3 regions of the Exiguobacterium sp. RM11 genome follow, and region 1 is predicted to be linked to each of the others. Evidence: riboswitches for the same ligand, from Rfam matches in the RefSeq annotation. Region 1 holds a riboswitch; each other region holds the start of a gene.
The links. A riboswitch is a leader RNA that binds a small molecule or an ion and turns the genes downstream of it on or off. The one in region 1 is predicted to bind S-adenosylmethionine.
Positions count from the first base shown of each region.

Region 1 (3,277 bases):
CAATCAATTTACCGAGCATATCCGCATAACGCTCTGGAGCGAGCGGAAGGAACGGTGAACCGAAGCAAGTCGAGAACGTTGCTTGTGGTTCTGTGACACCACGCTCTGTACCAGCAAGCTTAGACGTATAACCAGACAAGAAGTGATACATCGCCTGTTCTTTCGTCAGTTTGCTGATCGGTGGCAAGACACCATACGCATCGGCCGTCAAGAAGACGATCGTATTTGGATGACCGGCACGTGATGGGAGCATCGCGTTGTCGATGAATTCGATCGGATATGCCGCACGCGTATTTTCAGTCAAGGAGATGTTCTTGTAGTCCGGCGTACGATCTTCATTCAATACGACGTTTTCAATCAATGAACCGAAACGGATTGCATCATAGATTTGTGGTTCGTTCTCACGCGAAAGGTTAATCGTCTTCGCGTAGCAACCGCCTTCAATGTTGAAGACCCCATCCGGTGACCATCCATGCTCATCGTCTCCGATTAAGTGGCGCTGTGGATCAGCTGAAAGTGTCGTCTTCCCAGTTCCCGACAATCCGAAGAAGAGTGCCGTTTCATTTGCATCGTTGACGTTTGCCGAACAGTGCATCGATAAGACGTTTTGTTCAGGTAACAAGAAATTCATGACGGAGAAGATTGATTTTTTAATTTCGCCACCGTACTCTGTTCCCCCGATCAGAATGGTGCGCTTAGCGAATGAAACGAGAATGAACGTCTCTGAGTTCGTGCCATCCACTGCAGGGTCGGCTTTATAACTCGGTGCATAAATTACAGTGAACGGGTCGAACGCACCTTTCGTTGGCCATTCGCGTAAAAACAGTTGTTTTGCGAATAGACTATGCCATGCATATTCCGTAATGGCACGGACCGGTAACGTATAGTGCTCATCGGCACCAGCAGACGCTTCGAGGTAATAAAGTTTGTCTTTCTTTTCTAAATGGTTCAGTACTTTGTCGAGAAGTGCTGAAAACTTCTCTTCCGCGATCGGTTGGTTCACTTTTCCCCAATCGACAAGGTTGTTGCTGACTTCATCTTGGACGACGAATTTGTCTTTCGGTGACCGTCCGGTAAAAGCACCGGTGCTGACAGATAAAGCCCCGTCTTTTGTCAGTACACCTTCCCCATTTTGGATGGCTTCTTCCACCAGTTCTGGAACCGTCAAGTTCCGTTTCATGTCGGCACCATTAATTAATTCTTCGATTTTCAGGAGCGTTGTCGCCATCCTGAATCCCACCTTTCCCCTAAATAGATGTGGATGAAATCCGCATACTTCCGCGATTACGATTAATCAGTATGACATTTTTAATTATATGTGACACACTAATTAAACACAAGCGTTTCTTCTCTCTGAGTAAGCGCTTTCTTACAAAGACAGTTTATCACATTCTCTTATCACAAGGTGTTAAAAAACAGAAACGAATTAAAAAAATGTTTGACGATTCACAAACAGAAATGTTTTGCAAGTCAGTGAAAACTTTAACGAATTCGTTCGATTCCCTTGACATAATCGAGCGTCATTTATATGATGGTTTTCGTAACGGATACTCTTATTCTGAGCGGTGGAGGGAACAAGGCCCTACGAAGCCCAGCAACCGTCCGACATGAAGTCTTGTGCGGAAAAGGTGCTATCCTGAAGCGAAGCCATTAGCTTCGAACGATAAGAGGGTAAGGAAGAACGATTCAACCTTTCCCCATGTATGTCATCGGGGGAGGTTTTTTTCATTACCGTCCCAAAGCAACGCGTAAGGGGAACGAGTACCGTCCACATATCACCCTTATTATAGGAGGTTTTTTGAATGTCAAAATTGAACCGTCGACTTTTTACTTCAGAGTCGGTTACTGAAGGACATCCAGATAAAATTTGTGATCAGATCTCTGACTCGATTTTGGATGCCATTTTAGCGGAAGACCCGAATGCCCGTGTTGCGGCAGAAACGTCTGTCACAACGGGTCTTGTACTCGTAGCTGGTGAAATCACAACGTCAACTTACGTGGATATCCCGAAAGTTGTCCGTGAAACAATCCGTGAAATCGGATACACACGTGCGAAATATGGTTTCGATGCAGAAACATGTGCAGTCTTGACGTCGATTGACGAGCAATCAGTAGACATCGCGCAAGGTGTTGACCAAGCTCTCGAAGCACGTGAAGGTCAGATGACTGAAGAGGAACTCGATGCAATCGGTGCTGGGGACCAAGGTCTCATGTTCGGATACGCGACAAACGAGACACCTGAACTCATGCCGCTCCCGATCTCATTGGCGCACAAATTATCACGTCGTCTTGCTGAAGTTCGTAAGAACGGTACGCTTGAATACCTCCGTCCGGATGGTAAGACGCAAGTAACGGTTGAGTACGATGAGGACAACAACCCTGTTCGCATCGATACAATCGTCATCTCGACACAACACGCAGAAGAGATCACGCTCGAGCAAATTCAAGAAGACTTGAAAAAGTATGTCATCGAAGCAGTCATCCCGGCTGAACTCATCGATGCTGAAACAAAATACTTCATCAACCCGACTGGTCGCTTCGTAATCGGTGGACCACAAGGAGATGCAGGTCTTACAGGACGTAAAATCATCGTCGATACGTACGGTGGATACGCACGTCACGGCGGTGGCGCATTCTCTGGTAAAGATCCTACAAAAGTTGACCGTTCAGCAGCATACGCAGCTCGTTATGTAGCGAAAAACATCGTTGCAGCAGGACTTGCGGATAAAGCAGAAGTTCAACTCGCTTACGCGATTGGGGTAGCACATCCAGTATCAATCGCTGTCGATACGTTCGGCACTGGTAAATTGAGCGAAACAGAGCTCGTTGAACTCGTTCGTGAGAACTTCGACCTCCGTCCAGCAGGCATCATCAAGATGCTTGACCTTCGCCGTCCAATCTACAAACAAACAGCAGCTTACGGTCACTTCGGTCGTACAGATATCGAACTCCCATGGGAGCAAACAGATAAAGCAGCAGTTCTTGAAGAAGGCGCGAAGCGTTTCGCGTAATCAACAAAAACGACCTTTCCGCGGAAAGGTCGTTTTTTAGGTTCAAGTCGTTGGAGGTGTCTGTTTATGATCATTCGATGACGAATCAGTTGAAGTGTTTTCTTGTCCAAGCGCGGTATCCTTCGCTTCGACGACTTTTTCACCGATGTCTTGTAAATCTGATTTGGCTTCTTGGGCCGTCTCGACGATTTTATTGACGTCTTCTTTGACCGTATCGACTTCACCGACGACTTTTTCATATACGTTTTGAACGTCTGTAGTCACTT
Region 1 is NZ_CM187558.1:938,011-941,287, forward strand. Features, by position in the region: gene pckA (phosphoenolpyruvate carboxykinase (ATP)) at 1-1,228, opposite strand, end outside; SAM riboswitch class I at 1,551-1,670, shown strand; gene metK (methionine adenosyltransferase) at 1,803-3,011, shown strand; gene AC5LIL_RS04940 (hypothetical protein) at 3,054-3,277, opposite strand, start outside.

Region 2 (3,277 bases), 430 kb from region 1:
ATCCAACACGTTGCCTTGTTCAATAATTTTCCCATGATCGATGACGGCGACTCGGTCACAGATTCGTTCAATCACTTCCATCTCATGCGTGATCAAGAAGATGGTCAATCCGAGTTCTCGGTTGATCTCGAGCAACAACTCTAAGATCGACTCGGTCGTCTCAGGGTCGAGCGCACTCGTCGACTCGTCGCTGAGGAGGATGTCCGGTTCATGGGCGAGCGCTCGCGCAATGGCGACACGCTGTTTTTGACCGCCTGATAATTGTTCCGGATAATGGTTCCGATGTTCAGATAAACCGACGATGTTGAGATAGCGGTCGACCCGTTCACGGATGACTTGCTTCCCGAGCCCTTCGAGGCGGAGCGGGATGGCGACATTCTCTTCGACGGTCGCGGTCTTTAATAGGTTGTAATGTTGAAAGATCATGCCGATTCGCTGACGTAAATTCGACAGACCTTTTTTCTTTAGCAGCGTGATGTCTTGTCCCTCAATCTCAACGACACCTGTCGTCGGGCGTTCTAATAGATTGATCATCCGGATAAGGGTACTCTTTCCGGCACCGCTTCGGCCGATGATGCCGAAGATCTCCCCTTTTTCGATTGTAAGGGAGACGTCGTCGAGCGCGGTGATCGTATCTCCATTGACGTGAAATTGCTTGGTGATTTGTTTCAGTTCAATCATCGAATCCCTCCTCAGAACGCTGGTACGACAGATCCACTGAATTCCTCTTCGATGAAGGCACGTACTTCATCCGAATGGTAGTAAGACTTCAACGTCTCAACGACCTCATCTTCTTTGTTGGCCGAACGGACAACCACATAGTTCGGATACGGGTTGTCGACCGTGTCCTCATGGAACAGGGCATCCTCGTTGATAGAGAGACCTGCACCCATCGCGAAGTTCGTATTGATGGCTGCAAGGGCCACTTCCGGAAGTTGTGTCGGGAGCTGTGACGCTTCGAGTTCGATGAATTCGAGATTGAGCGGGTTTTCCGCGATATCTCGTTTCGTCGCTTTATCCGTCAGACCTTCTTTTAGTGTGATCAGACCTGCTGTTTCATATAGTCGCAAGGCACGAAGTTCGTTTGCCGGATCGTTCGGGACGGCAACTTTATCTCCTTCTTTTAAATCCTTGATATCTGTCAACTTCTCAGAATAAAGACCCATCGGGAATGCGACCGTTTTGAATACGTCGTCAATTTTATACCCTTTGTCTGACTTTTGAAGTTCGAGGAACGATAACGTCTGGTAACTGTTTACATCAAGGCTTCCCTCGTCGAGTGCCGTGTTCGGTGTGTTGTAATCATTGAATACTTTGATATCGATCTCAAGACCGTCCTCTTTCGCGAGTTCTTGTACTTTCTCCGCAATTTGCTCGTGTGGGCCACCAGTCACGCCGATCGTCAGTTCTTCCGTGCTGAGCGTCTCGCTCGCCTCGGATTGTCCACACGCAGAAAGTGCGATTGCTGCAAGGAATGACGTGCCTGCCAAAAGTGTTTTTTGTTTGATGTTCATGAATAGTTCCTCCTCCAAATGAAAAGCCCGCTACTCACGAAGAGCGGCGGGCACGACAAGTGAAAGTCGGACACGCTCATCTCCCAGACGTCTCGTCTGTTGGAATTAGCACCATGATCATACTGATCTGGTTGCCGGGTTTCATCGGGCCAGTCCCTCCACCACTCTTGATAAGCAAACGGTTTTATTATTTTGTTATTATATTACTGATAAAAGCATTATTTGTAAACTACTTCTTGAAGATTGATGAGAATTTCTTTTAACTGCTCTGAATCTTGAAGATTCCGAATCCCTTGAATCGTGATTTCTTCGACGATCGAAGTGACCAATTCATCGACTTGATCAGGATGAATCCCAAGTTGGGTAAGTGAAGTTGGCGCATCGATGGATTGAAGCCAGTCCTCGAGCAGGAGGGTGTCATCGGATCGAATCAACCGTTCTTGAACAATCAATCCGAAGCCAACCTTGTCTCCGTGTAGCCAATGGTGGGTCGATCCAAAACGACTAAGTGCATTATGAACGGCGTGAGCGACAGCAACACGAGTGCCGGCATCCCCAAACCCACCAACCGCACCACCGATTGCGAGAACATGGTCGACGATATACCGAATGTCCTTACCGTAGCGACGGAAGTCCTGTTCGCGGATTGACAGGTCCATCAATTTACCGCACTGCGCAGCAAGTGATAACCCTGACTGAATCCCTGCATCCTTTGAAGTCGTCCCGCTAATATAACGAGCCTCGAACCACTTTGCGACCGTGTCGATGACGCCAGCCTTGAAATAGTCATAAGGCGAATCACGTAACAGTCGTTCATCTGCGATGACGCGTTCGATGACGACCGGAAACGTGTCATAGCGAATGTAAGACCCTTCCTCACTGTAGATGACGCTGAGTGGTGTGAAGGCTGCACAGTTTGATACGAGTGTCGGGACGACAATGAGCGGGACCGACTGGGTGAATGCAATCCGCTTCGCCGTATCGATCAATTTACCTCCGCCGACGGCAATCCATACGTCGGGTCGATAGGCATTCAAACGATTTATTTCTTCGTCTGTACATTCCCCGTTGAACTGTACACTCGGAAGATTTGCTAGACGAGGGAACACGCGAACCGCTTCACCGTATCCGTTCGATCCTTTCAAAACGAGTGCCTTCCGGTTTCCAATCAACGTATGAAGGTTCTCGAGCGCATCATGCGAATGGTCATATTCGAGCACGGCCTGACGAATCACAAATGTACCTCCTCATAGGCTGCAAACAGTCTCTCAATCCGTTCTACCGCTTCATCAATCTTCTGTTCAGACGATACGAGACCGAAACGGATGTGGTGCTCTCCCTCTGTTCCGAAGAAGTAGCCTGGTGTGACGGCGACTCCCGCCTCGTGGAGTAACTTTGTCGAGAACGATTTTGCATCCCCCTCAGGTACTTTCGCCCATACAAAGAACGAACCCTTCGGTGCCTCAATCTCCCACCCCGCCCGGCGTAACCCATTAATCAATCGGTTTCGTCTTGTTTCGTAAAGTGAGGCTAGGTCATCACGTAAGTCGCGCGGGGATTCTAACGCCACAATCGCTGCCTCTTGAATGGCTGAGAAGACAGACACGTGGACGTGATCTTGATACGTGTTGATGGCTTCAATAATATCGGCATTTCCGACCGCGAACGCGACACGCCACCCCGACATATTGAACGCCTTCGACATCGTGTATACTTCAATTCCAATTTCTTTCGCACCATCTGCCTGAAGAAAGCTCGGGGGA
Region 2 is NZ_CM187558.1:1,365,013-1,368,289, reverse strand. Features, by position in the region: gene AC5LIL_RS07165 (methionine ABC transporter ATP-binding protein) at 1-681, opposite strand, end outside; gene AC5LIL_RS07160 (MetQ/NlpA family ABC transporter substrate-binding protein) at 693-1,514, opposite strand; SAM riboswitch class I at 1,588-1,691, opposite strand; gene AC5LIL_RS07155 (iron-containing alcohol dehydrogenase) at 1,733-2,749, opposite strand; gene AC5LIL_RS07150 (aminotransferase class I/II-fold pyridoxal phosphate-dependent enzyme) at 2,746-3,277, opposite strand, start outside.
Region 2: linked by a shared signal. The riboswitch ahead of AC5LIL_RS07160 (MetQ/NlpA family ABC transporter substrate-binding protein) and the one ahead of metK (methionine adenosyltransferase) in region 1 are both predicted to bind S-adenosylmethionine.

Region 3 (3,277 bases), 630 kb from region 1:
TGTTTCCAAGTCAGCGACGCCCGCTAGACCGACCGTCCGACGAATCAATTCGCAGCCCGCGTAGCCAATCGCATCACTCAAAATCGATGGCAACAGTTCGTCCACGAATCCTACTGTGTTGAATGGCTCGACCGCCTGTGTGAAGCGTGTACGGAACGTTTTTTCGAACGTTTCCCAGACAGTGAGCACTTCTGTGAAGCGTTCGAACCGCTTCAACGGATGTGCATACGTCGAGAACACCAAATGGGCGATGATTTGACCGATGTCAAAACCGAATGGACCATAAAATGCAAACTCAGGATCGATGATTTTTGTTTCCTGACGCGTCGCAAAAATGCTTCCAGTATGTAAATCCCCATGTAGCAACGCTTCGTGTTTAGTCACGAACCCGACCTTCAATTTCGTCACTTCAATTTTCAAGGCGAGGTCTGACCAAAGCTGCTCCACGTCCGGACGAAGAGGCGTTTCGATTTGATTCGATTCTGCATCACGATACGGATCAGTGAAGATCAGTTTTTCTGTGATATCGCATAGCTCTGGATTGTAATACTCTTTTTCGATTTGTTTCTTGGCGAGCGGTCCTTTCGCATAGTCAGATGTCGCAAACAACGTTTCCCCGAGGAATGTACCGACGTGACGCGCCAAATTCGGATAGCTCTCTCCTTTTAGGAAACCCGTCCGGACGATTTCAAACGCTGACAAATCTTCTAAAATCGTATAGGCGAGTTCACGGTCGCTACCGAGTACATCTGGTACGAATTGTGGTACGACTTTTGAAAACTCACGGAGTGCCAGTTGTTCAATCCACGAACGGTCAAGCGTGAGCGGCCAGCTCTCTCCAACGACTTTTGCGTACGGCAACGCCTGTTTCACGATTAATGACGTTTCTCCTTGACGAATGCGAAAGACGAGATTTAAATTTCCATCTCCGATTTCCTCACATTCTGCAATCCCCTCTTCTAGTAACCCCAACTGTCGAACGTGTTCGACGACACTTTGTTCTGTAAACGCCTCATAAGCCATGATGATTTTCCCCTTTCTTGAATCTATGCATGAAAAAAGCCCCTTTCTCCGCGAGAAAGAGGCACACCCAAATTGGTTGTTCCTCTCATCTTTCAGACATATGTCTGGTGGATGTAGCACCGTGCCAAATGGTCGGTTGCTGCGGCGTCTTAGGGCCAATTCCCTCTGCCAACTCGCGATAAGAGTAAATGATGTAATTGTGTTTGACGTGTTGAGACGAATATTACGGACTAGGCACGCTAGTTGTCAATCCTCTATTTTCGGTCGACTCCCTATTTTTGACACGCATATATAGAAACATTATTTTCAAACTTTTTTTCTCAAAAAAAGGAATTGACGAGTGAGCGATTCTATGTAAAAATTCAATTAAATTTCACAACTTCACAACTATTCTTATCAAGAGCAGACGGAGGGACAAGCCCGATGATGTCGCAGCAACCGACCAGAAATGGCACGGTGCTAATTCTTGCAGCTATCGCTGAGAGATAAGAGTTCATTGTTTTCGAATGACCTCTTGCCTTGGCATGAGGTCATTTTTGTTTGACCTGAAAGGAGGAACTTATGGGAATCATCGCTACTTATGAAATCAAACATACCGATCACGTCGAGCACGTGGCTGAAAAAATCGCACATGAGCTGACCGTCGGCACATGGACCGAATTGAACCATCTCGAGCAGCATCAACTACAGGCATTCCGCGGTGAGGTCATCGATACCTCCCAACAGGAAACGACGAGTCGCTTCTCGATTCGTTACCCGCTACATAATGTGACGCCGGACTTTTCGTCCATTCTGACGACGACATTCGGAAAGCTGTCGCTCGACCCAAGCGTCCAACTTGTCGACCTAACGCTCCCAGACGAGCTCGCATCGGACTTTCCGGGTGCCGCATTCGGAGTCGAAGGTGTCCGCGACATCCTTCGAGTATACGACCGACCGCTCGCCATGAGCATCTTCAAAGGCGTCATCGGGCGTGACCTTGATTTTTTGGCGACACAACTTCGTGACCAGTTTACAGGTGGCATCGATCTTGTGAAAGACGATGAGATTTTATATGACAATCCGCTCACCCCATCGCTCGAACGGGCTCGGATTGGAGCATCGATCATTCAAGAACACCAAGAACTAACGGGTCGTTCCGTTCTATACGCCGTCACGTTGAGCGGACCCGTTTTCACCTTACGCGACCAGGCGAAACGTTTGATTGAGGCAGGCGCGACCGCACTTTTGTTCAACGTGTATACGTACGGGCTCGACGCGTTACGGGAACTCGCTAAAGATCCCGAGATTCACGTCCCGATTTTGGCACATCCCGCTTTTGCAGGAGCGTTGACCGGATCGATTCGTCATTCCCTCCTTTTCGGGAAACTGATTCGACTCGCCGGGGCGGACTTGACGCTTTTCCCGTCACCATATGGTTCACTGTCGACACCGAAAGACGAAGCAGAACAGATTCAAACTTACGCGACAGAACCTCATTGGACGAAACCGATTCTGACGGTCCCTTCTGCCGGAATTCACCCAGGACTCGTCCCGGATTTGATTCGTGACTTCGGAACGGATGTCGTCATCAATGCCGGCGGTGGGATTCATGGGCATCCCGACGGTGCGGCTGCCGGAGCGAGGGCATTCCGCCAAGCAATTGACCAGGCAATCGGTAAGACGAGCGAGACCGATGCGTTATCGACCGCGTTGGATGCGTGGGGTACGCGATGAGTACGCACGTCATCTGTGATTTCGACGGCACCATCACGGAAGAAGATAACATCATCGCGTTGATGCGACGCTTCGCCCCACCTGAATGGGTCGAACTCAAAGAAGGTGTTTTGAACCAAACGCTCTCCATTCGAGAAGGCGTCGGTCAAATGTTCAGCCTGCTCCCGAGTCATCAGCAAGCTTTGTATCATGACTTTCTGCAGTCAACCATCACGCTTCGGCCAGGGTTCATCAAGTTTTTACAAGAGACACAGTCACTTGGCTTTCGATTTGATGTCGTCAGTGGCGGTATGGACTTTTTCGTCCATCCGATTCTAGAAGGTCATGTGGCACCGGAACACATCTACTGCAATCACGTTGATTTTTCAGGGGAGACGGCACGTGTCATATGGCCTCATTCATGCGATGCCCATTGCTCGAATGATTGCGGATGTTGCAAGCCGACGATTGCCCGACAGATCGTCTCACCTACCGATACGTTGATCGTCATCGGGGACTCCGTCACCGATTTTGAAATCGCCAAACGTGCCGACGTCGT
Region 3 is NZ_CM187558.1:305,430-308,706, reverse strand. Features, by position in the region: gene mtnK (S-methyl-5-thioribose kinase) at 1-1,023, opposite strand, end outside; SAM riboswitch class I at 1,106-1,208, opposite strand; SAM riboswitch class I at 1,414-1,515, shown strand; gene AC5LIL_RS01760 (2,3-diketo-5-methylthiopentyl-1-phosphate enolase) at 1,585-2,739, shown strand; gene AC5LIL_RS01755 (2-hydroxy-3-keto-5-methylthiopentenyl-1-phosphate phosphatase) at 2,736-3,277, shown strand, end outside.
Region 3: linked by a shared signal. The riboswitch ahead of AC5LIL_RS01760 (2,3-diketo-5-methylthiopentyl-1-phosphate enolase) and the one ahead of metK (methionine adenosyltransferase) in region 1 are both predicted to bind S-adenosylmethionine.